DNA from 3 places in the Halobacillus sp. A1-3 genome. Region 3 is predicted to be linked to each of the others. Evidence: predicted binding sites of a transcription regulator. Region 3 holds the regulator's gene; each other region holds the start of a gene.
The links. Region 3 encodes Rex, which represses fermentation and respiration genes when NADH is low (regulators of the CRP and FNR family bind a similar motif). Its sites were predicted from a motif close to TTGTGAAATATTTCACAA; they were not measured.

Region 1 (3,119 bases), on a different contig from region 3:
TAGGTTCTCCAGCTACCTCAACCAATGCGATTACTGTTGGAGCTTCTTCAATGGAAGGGGAAGTACCGCTTCTTACTATTCCAGGGGAACGCAAGCGAGTACCGGTTACCGTGCTACTAGGTTCCATACCGTGGGAGTTTGATAAAAAATATCCGATAATGATGGCGGGAAAAGGATTGGATAAACTGGGTAATGCAAGAGGGAAAATCGTCTTGTTTGAAAGAGGAGAGATCTCTTTTACAGAGAAAGCTATCAAAGCCTATCAAGCAGGTGCTACCGGCGTCATCATCTATAATAACGAAGAAGGCATTTTTCAAGGTGCTTTAGAAAAAAAGTTACCTATTCCAGTCGCTAGCGTATCGAGAGAAGATGGCGAATGGCTTAAGTCTGAAGCAGTCGATGCACAACAATGGGTAAATACTATCCGTGAGTCAACGGATGAAGGGATCGCACCATTTAGTTCGCGAGGTCCTGTAACAACAAGCTGGGAGGTCAAGCCAGACCTGGTTGCTCCAGGAGTCAACATATTTAGTACTGTTCCAGGGGGCTATCAGCCGCTACAAGGAACAAGTATGGCTGCACCTCATGTGGCTGGTGTAGTCGCATTGATGCTCGAAGCTCATCCTGACTGGACGCCGGAAAAAGTCAAAGCCTCTTTACTGTCTTCGGCCGATGTGATGCCAGCTCAAAACCATATGTATTTCCCTACAGAACAAGGGAGTGGTTTGGTAGACATTTCAGAATCGATCAATCCTGAATTGCTGATTGAATCAGGGGCGTTGGAATTTGGCCGTTTGCACGACGAGTTCTTCAGGAAACAATTGCCTATAAGGTTAAAGAACACGACGAAAGAACAGTTGGAAATTCACGTTGAAAGACCCGCAATAGAAAGGGGAGTTTCGTGGCGGCTTCCTTCTACTATTTCACTTGCTCCAGGAGAGACAAAAGAGGAGCACGTAGAACTTCAATTATCTAAGGCGTTTATAAAGGATGGTGTCCATCAGGGATATGTAAAGCTTGAGAGCGGAGGACAAATTTATCATCTTCCTTATTTATACCTGAAAGAAGATACGTCTTACGAGAAAGTAACAGGCTTTGAATTGAACCAAAATCCAGACCGTGACAAATCCGTTTCCTATCGTTTCCACCTAACAGAGAAAGTCGAAAAAGTCACTGTGGATTTATACAGAGCAGGAACAATGCTCTTCCAGGGACAATTGATCGAAATTGATCAGCCAGAATCTGGACTTGTAGAAGGGAAAATTACCAAATCATCGTTTGATATGGAGGGGCCATACATTGCCGTTGTCAATGTGACCACTTCAAATGGAAAAGAATCGTATACCTTTCCGGTTCATTTTAGTGAGTGAAGAACGCCTCAGTTCACCCTATATTTGGAGTGACTGGGGCGTGTTCTTGTTTAAATTTTTACATTCATGTAGAATGAACGCTGGCTCTATCAAAAATGTGACAAAAATGTGATCGAAAAGTGTCATTCATTTGTACTTTTGCTCACAAACTCATTGACATCAAATGACCCCTATTGTATTCTTACATAGGATGGAATGATAAGGTTTTCATATAAGGGAAACTAAAAGGTTTATCCCCTTTTTCCTGCCTTAAAGTGAGTGAGAAAATATGAGACGTTCTAAGCCACCATTCCAGGCTATGGCGCTTACTAGCGCAATTGTTTCTCAATTAGCCGGCGGACCTTTAGCTGGAGTATATATTGGGAAGTGGATCGATAGCCACTTATCCACAGCACCCACATTCTTAATCATAGGGTTATTCCTTGGATTAGGAGCAGGTACATATGGAACCATTCGTTTAGTACGTTCGTACTCGGGAGACGATTAACATGATAGATTATCAACAGATGATATCCCGCCAACGGAAATGGATGTTCTACCTTTTAGCTTTGCTCGTATTAGGGTGGGGGGTTACTCCATGGAAACCTGTTTTTTTAGGACTTCTATTAGGAACCATTCTTAGTTTTTATAACTTATGGACGATGCAAAGAAAAATCTCCAAGCTAGGTGAACATTCCACAGACATTGACACATCTAAATCAAAAAAACGTAAACCAAATATTGGTACGTTTACACGATTAGCCACAGGGGCTTTAGCAGCCGTTATTGCACTTCAATTCGAAGAACATTTCCACATTATTTCTGTAGTATTGGGCCTAATGACAGCCTACTTTGTCATTTTTATAGACTACCTGTTGAAACATTTAACAGAATAGCACGATGGAAGAGAGGTGAACAGAATGAATCACGAAGCACCGATGCTGGAAAATGCGTTGGGTATCGAATGGTTAGACTTTAACCTATCCACCGTATTGATGATGCTGATTGCTTCAGTCATTGTTTTTATTGTTGCTGTTGCAGCAACACGAAGTTTGGAACGACGTCCAAAGGGTTTTCAAAACTTTATGGAGTGGCTCATTGACTTTGTGAAAGGAATTATTGGTTCTAACATGGACTGGAAAGTAGGGAGACTATTTCTACCATTAGGATTAACTCTCTTCACATATATCTTTGTGTCTAACATGTTAGGGGTAGTCACAATCTTTGCGCCAAACGATGTTCTATGGTGGAAATCACCGACATCCGATCCAGGTATTACTCTAACCCTGGCTGTTATGGTTGTTGTTCTCACCAATTATTACGGGGTTAAATTGAGAGGGGGCAATGAAGTCGCTAAAGACTTTGCACGCCCATTACCATTTTTACTTCCATTTAAGATCATTGAGGAGTTCTCAAATACGTTGACACTGGGTCTTCGACTTTACGGGAACATTTATGCCGGTGAGATCTTGCTAGGTCTATTAGCAGGAATAGCCTCAGCTGGTGTCCTTGGCTTCTTGGGAGGAGTTATCCCAATGTTAGCTTGGCAAGCATTTAGTACATTCGTAGGCTTTATTCAAGCATTTATTTTCACAATGTTGACAATGGTTTATATGTCTCACAAAGTGAGTTCTGACCATTAATAAATAACAAATTTTTTAATATATTTGAGGAGGAATTTAACATGGGTCTAATTGCAGCGGCAATTGCAGTAGGTCTTGCAGCAGTAGGTGCAGGTATTGGTAACGGTTTAATCGTAGGTAGAACAGT
Region 2 (3,119 bases), on a different contig from region 3:
TCCTCAATATCAAAGAAACTGTAGAAACGTGATCGTTCTTTCTCTTTATTCTCATCATCCAGATAGTAAATGTAAGAATCGAACCGTTCATTTTTTAATTCTTCTTTAATGTCTTCCCATTCGTCTACAGGGGGGAATTCAGATACATATAAATTGTGTAGCACGACTTTCCCACCACGAAAGAGCTGGCGATTCTGCTTCAATTGCTGATATGTAATCTGCACATCACGCTTCAGCTCATTTCTCCAATTGATTTGGTTATGCTTCAGTCTTACGACATGGGTTTTCCAATGGTATTCCTTTTCCAGCCATACTTCCTGGTCCTTCGTATTCATGTGAAGAACATCAAACTCCTGTACAACGACAAGGTCATGGATTAGCTTCCAAAAGAAATACTCCTGGTCTATATGCATCTCGTCTTCCCCCTTTCTTACACTCATCATACCATGGAGATTATCTCCCTCTCCATCGAACTGCTTTTAAAAAAAGCTGCCAATACGCTTGGCAGCTTTACTCTTTCCACTCTATTCCTGCTGAAAGATATTTGACAACAGTCGTTGTCTGAGCCACGGAATATTCATTGATGCTCTTACAAGTATTTTTCTTAATCCTGGAACCTGTGTAATGACATTCAACAGACGATACCGAAGTTGATAAAGCCCGAAAATAAAGGAACTAACAATAATTATCCATTGCATAAACCGGCGCAACACATCCACCCCTATTCGGTCTTTTGATGTGCTTATTTTCTGCCGGCATTGATGTATCTATACATATTGATTAAGTACAGGGGCCATGGTTTCTTTTAATACAGAAGCAGAGTTAGCGAATTTAGCTTTTTCATCTGGAGTCAAGTTCAATTCGATAATTTCATGAATGCCTTTTCGATTAACGATTGCAGGTACACCAATATATAAGTCATTCACATCATAAGGACCATCAACGTAGCCTGAGATTGTTAATACAGCATTTTCATTATGAAGAATAGCTTTCGTCAGTCTTACAAGTCCCATTGCAATTCCGTAATGAGTTGCTCCTTTTCGTTCAATGATGTGGTAAGCTGCATCCCTTACTTGCTCAAATATTTGGTCAAGGTCTTTTATATCATACTTCTCAGGATGGTCTTTGATCCGATCGAAAACAGAGCGACCAGCTACGTTCGCATGACTCCAGACAGGAAGTTCGGAGTCCCCATGTTCACCTAAAATGTAGGCGTGGACATTGCGGGAATCTAATTGGAAGTATTCACTTAATTGGAACCTTAAACGTGCTGTATCTAAAATGGTTCCAGATCCAATCACGCGGTGCGAAGGAAGCCCAGAGAACTTCCATGTCATGTAGGTCAGGATATCAACCGGATTCGTAGCTACGATGAAAATTCCATCAAACCCACTCCTCCTAACAGAATCAACGATCGATTTGAAGATAGCCGTATTTTTTTCCAATAAATCAAGACGTGTTTCCCCAGGTTTCTGGTTAGCTCCCGCTGTTATAACCACAATATCTGCCGACTGACAGTCTTCGTAATCCCCAAACCAAATCTTTTTATTGGCAGGTGCAAAAGCTAGGCCATGATTTAAATCCATAGCATCTCCTTCAGATTTCTCTTTATTGAGGTCGATCATAACGAGCTCATCCGCAACTCCCTGGTTCAGAAGAGCAAAAGCATAACTAGAACCTACAGCCCCTGTCCCAATTAAAGCGACTCGATTTACATGTTCCATCCATAACCACTCCCTATTTGATAACTTATCTATATTGTAAAACATTTCATGCTCGAATTGGGCAATAAAAAAAGATCCTTCATGAATATTTTGTGAAATCATTCACGTACTTTCAATCCCTTGTTCAGTTACAATATAGGAAACTTTTCTATCGAATTCTTCGACTGGAAGTTGTTCATGCCGTTGTTCTTCAGAAGCAATCATAACGGTAACACCTGGATAATCCGTTAAGAAACGGTCATAATAGCCTCCACCATATCCAATTCTATATCCTTCAGTGTTGAAAAGAAGGCCAGGCACGATTAATAAGTCAATATGCTGTTTCGGCAAGTGCTTGGTTTTAGCAGGATCGGGTTCCTTCAACCCGAAATAGACAGACTCTAACTCACTGTATTTGCTAAGCTGGTGGAAATTGAGCTCCTTAGTCTCTGGGTCGCATTTAGGTACGCTCACAATCTTTTGTTCAGCCCATCCCTGCTCGATAATAGGAAAAGTAGACCATTCATACGTTTGTGAGACTGTAACACCGATAGTTTGTGCCTTTTTCCATAAATCAGAATGAAACAAGTGTTTATACATAAATGCTTCCTTTTCTTGCTTCTCTGCTGGAGTCATGTTTTTCAGCACTATCTTACCTCGTTTTCTTAGCTCTGACTTGTCCATGGGCCATCCTCCTACAATATGGTATAAAAAAAACAGTAGGATGAATTCCTACTGTTTTACTTAGTTTCACGGTGAAGCGTATGCTTGCCTAGACGTGGGCTATATTTCATAAGCTCCAAACGTTCAGGGTTTTTACGCTTGTTTTTAGTACTAATATAATTACGGTCACCAGTTTCGGTGCAAGCAAGTGTAATATTTACACGCATTGTTATCCCTCCATGTCATCAAATCTTTTCACTGTCTTAATCCACATTATCAGACTTAATAATAATAACAAATTACACCCTTACTTTCAAGCACGATTATAGTTATTAACCTGTAGAATCTTGATGAATGATGAGAGTAATTATCCTTACCGATAGTAAAGGCTTAAGAAGGTAAGTGCTCTATTGAGTAAATGTCCCAGCCTTTCTTTTACATATACACCCTAATGATTTGTACGCTAATGCGTTAGTAGCACCCTTTATGCCCCAAACCGGCCAGATAAAGCCAGCAAATCTTCTTAAATCTATTAAATTAATATTTTTGCTTAACATCCTTCCAATTCAAGTCTTCTACTATCCAGCTATTATAATGAATAAAGCAATAACAGCACGCAGGATTATAAAATAAGAGGATGCCCCAAAGCATCCTCTCATTACATATTCTAATTTAGATCGTATTGCTTACCCTTAACAAGGTAAAAGATATTTTCACCGATGTTTGTAATATGGTCTCCGAAACGTTCAATAT
Region 3 (3,119 bases):
AGGATCCTGAAAAGAAGCCCATAATGGATCCCACGATGAAAATAGTCAATCCAGCTAAATAAACCTTTTTCTTGCCGAACCGATCGCCAAAATAACCGGTGAGCGGCATCGTCATTCCCATTGACACCATGAAGATCGTCAAGATCCAGCCGACAGCTACTGCGTTTGAATCAAAGATTTCAATGAAGCGCGGCAAGATTGGATTCAGCATACTATTATTTAAAATGACGGTGAACGTTCCGAAAAGCACGGAAACGACGACCAGCCATTTATTCGGTAATTTGCTCATGGATCATCCCTCACTTTCCTTCGATACACGAACTATTGTTTACTATACCACCACTGTTTTGGATTAACCATCATCCTGCCCATTCTATTCGATCTTTTTTTACTTTTTTCGCGTCCATTTTCATACCATTGAAATGATTGGAATGGAAAGGGTTTCCTCAAGCTTAAACCTCTATTGTAACCGTTTAACTTACCTTCCACATGTTTACACGCACTCCTAATGCGGGTACTCCACATACGAACACTCAAGGAGGTCGTTTTATAATGGGACGATTAGATAATAAAGTGGCTGTCGTCACAGGATCCGCTACAGGGATCGGTGCAGCTACAGTGAAACTATATGCAAAAGAAGGCGCAACGGTCGTCTGCGCTGATGTCAATGAAGAAGACGTAAAGCAGACGGTTGATGAAGTGATAAAAGATGGTGGAAAAGCAGAGTTTTGTTCTTTAGATGTTTCCAATGAAGATAGTGTTTCCGAATTTGCGGATTACCTCAAAGATAAATACGGCAAGGTTGATGTCTTATTCAACAACGCAGGCATCGATGAAGAAGGGGGAAAAGTGCACGAGTACCCGGTAGACCTTTTTGACCGGATCATTGCCGTCGATTTGCGCGGCACTTTTTTAACAAGTAAGTTCCTTCTCCCATTAATGATGGAACAAGGAGGTTCGATCATTAATACGTCTTCAATGTCTGGACGCGCAGCTGACTTGGATCGCTCCGGCTACAATGCGGCCAAAGGCGGCATCACCAATTTTACAAAAGCCATGGCGATTGATTATGCACGTGAAGGCATACGCGTGAATTCTATTGCACCAGGAACTATTGAGACGCCGCTTGTTGATGAGCTGGCGGGGACGAAGGAACAAAAAGAAGGACAGGAGTTCCGCGAGGCGCAAAAGTGGGTGACTCCAATGGGACGCTTAGGAAGTCCTGAGGAAGTTGCTAATGTTGCTCTTTTCTTAGCTTCTGATGAAAGTTCCTATGTTACAGGGGAAGACATTGCTGTCGACGGAGGCATCATGGCTTATACATGGCCAGGTAAAATGCTGATCGATAAAAGCTGGAAAGAGAATACGAAGTAAGAATAAAAGAAAGAGGATGCCGCTTCATAACAGCATCCTCTTTCTTTTATTCTTCTATTTCATCTAATGGGTAATGCTTCAAGAAATAGACGAGTGCCTGAAGCTCTATGGCCAGGTCGATGTGATGTACACGTACGTTCGACGGGACAGAAATACGAGCCGGTGTAAAATTTAAAATCCCCGAAATCCCCGCTTCCACCAGGCGATCGGCAATGCCCTGTGCTTCTGATGCGGGTACCGTAAGAATCGCTACCGTCAGCTCCCCCATCTTCTCTTCCAGATCATCGATGTGCTCGACACGTACTCCGCCAACTTCTGTGCCGACGCGCTCACGGCTGGCATCAAACGCAATTTCAATTTTTGTATTATTGTTTTTCGTGAAATTATAGTTTAAGAACGCTGTTCCCAGGTTTCCGACACCGATTAATGCGACACTTGTCGTCTCATCTTGATCGAGCGTCTTTCTGAAAAAGGACAGCAAATATTCAACATTGTAGCCATAGCCTTTTTTTCCGAGGGCTCCAAAGTAGGAAAAGTCTCTGCGAATCGTCGCAGAATCGACTTTGACCGCATCACTCAATTCTTTTGATGATACACGCAGTTTTCCCTGGCTGTGCAAATTGTTCAGAAAGCGATAGTACAATGGCAATCGCTTCGCTGTTGCTTGAGGTATTTTTGTATGTTCCAAATCCATGGATTTCTGCCTCCTTTACCGATCGACCCGTTGGTAATCCCCATTTTTACCTCCCGTTTTTTCTAAAAGGTAAGTCGGACCGATGACCATTCCTTTATCCAGCGCTTTACACATATCATAGACGGTGAGAGCCGTAGCAGAAGCCGCCGTTAGCGCTTCCATTTCCACCCCTGTGCTTCCCTTAGTCTTCACTTCTACCTCGATGTGTAACGTATAAGCTTCATCTGCTTCCCAACTAAACGATACGTCAATACCTTTTAGCGATAGCGGGTGACACATAGGAATCCAGTCAGATGTCTTTTTGGCTGCCATAATACCAGCTACCTGTGCAACGGCAAGCACATCACCTTTAGCCATCTCTTTATTGGTCACTTTATAATAGATCTCTTCATTCACTTGGACACTTGTGTGGGCCACAGCTGTACGCACCGTTTCCCCTTTTTCAGAGATATCCACCATTCGGGCACGGCCTTGTTCGTTAAAATGTGTAAACTCTGACATGAAACGTCTCCTCTTTACGGTTTTCACAAACTTCCTGATTGCTACACTACTCTTATTCTACCAAAAAATCAAACGTTAGTCGTTAAAGATTTCACAAACTTTGAAGCCATTGTCTTGCTAGAAGAATCCGATATAAGATACACTTATTTCATTGAGGTGAAACGACATGATTCTCATGCAACTGAATCAATTGACGAAGCGTTTTGGTGCTGAGTTGATTTTATCGAATATTAAATTAGAAGTACAAATGAATGATCGGATTGCCATTGTCGGACGTAATGGCGCTGGGAAATCGACGTTACTTAAAATGATGGCCGGGGAAATGAGTCATGATTCCGGTGACATTTTTAAACCAAAAGAAACAACGGTCGGTTATCTCGCACAAAATACAGGCCTTCAATCTGAAGAGACGATTTGGAATGAGATGGAGAACGTGTTTACCCATCTAAAAAACTTGGAAAAAGAACTGCGGGCTATGGAAACTAAGATGGCGGACCCTAATTTGCTTGAAGATAGAGACAGGTACCAGCAATTGCTCACCGAGTACGAC

Region 1: ACRYKC_RS16065 (AtpZ/AtpI family protein) is a predicted target of Rex. The motif match lies at 1,417-1,434, and genes of this name have one in related genera.
Region 2: ACRYKC_RS13565 (L-lactate dehydrogenase) is a predicted target of Rex. The motif match lies at 1,759-1,776, and genes of this name have one in related genera.

The regions. Positions count from the first base shown of each region.
Region 1 covers NZ_JBPCEO010000009.1:89,102-92,220, forward strand. The annotation lists gene ACRYKC_RS16060 (S8 family serine peptidase) at 1-1,370, shown strand, start outside; gene ACRYKC_RS16065 (AtpZ/AtpI family protein) at 1,639-1,857, shown strand; gene ACRYKC_RS16070 (ATP synthase subunit I) at 1,859-2,245, shown strand; gene atpB (F0F1 ATP synthase subunit A) at 2,270-2,992, shown strand; gene atpE (F0F1 ATP synthase subunit C) at 3,034-3,119, shown strand, end outside.
Region 2 covers NZ_JBPCEO010000007.1:136,000-139,118, reverse strand. The annotation lists gene ACRYKC_RS13575 (rhomboid family intramembrane serine protease) at 1-440, opposite strand, end outside; gene ACRYKC_RS13570 (hypothetical protein) at 525-698, opposite strand; gene ACRYKC_RS13565 (L-lactate dehydrogenase) at 768-1,724, opposite strand; gene ACRYKC_RS13560 (5-formyltetrahydrofolate cyclo-ligase) at 1,827-2,387, opposite strand; gene rpmG (50S ribosomal protein L33) at 2,444-2,593, opposite strand; gene phoU (phosphate signaling complex protein PhoU) at 3,034-3,119, opposite strand, start outside.
Region 3 covers NZ_JBPCEO010000016.1:9,090-12,208, forward strand. The annotation lists gene ACRYKC_RS19935 (MDR family MFS transporter) at 1-289, opposite strand, end outside; gene ACRYKC_RS19940 (SDR family oxidoreductase) at 553-1,374, shown strand; gene ACRYKC_RS19945 (redox-sensing transcriptional repressor Rex) at 1,421-2,068, opposite strand; gene moaC (cyclic pyranopterin monophosphate synthase MoaC) at 2,084-2,569, opposite strand; gene ACRYKC_RS19955 (ABC-F family ATP-binding cassette domain-containing protein) at 2,736-3,119, shown strand, end outside.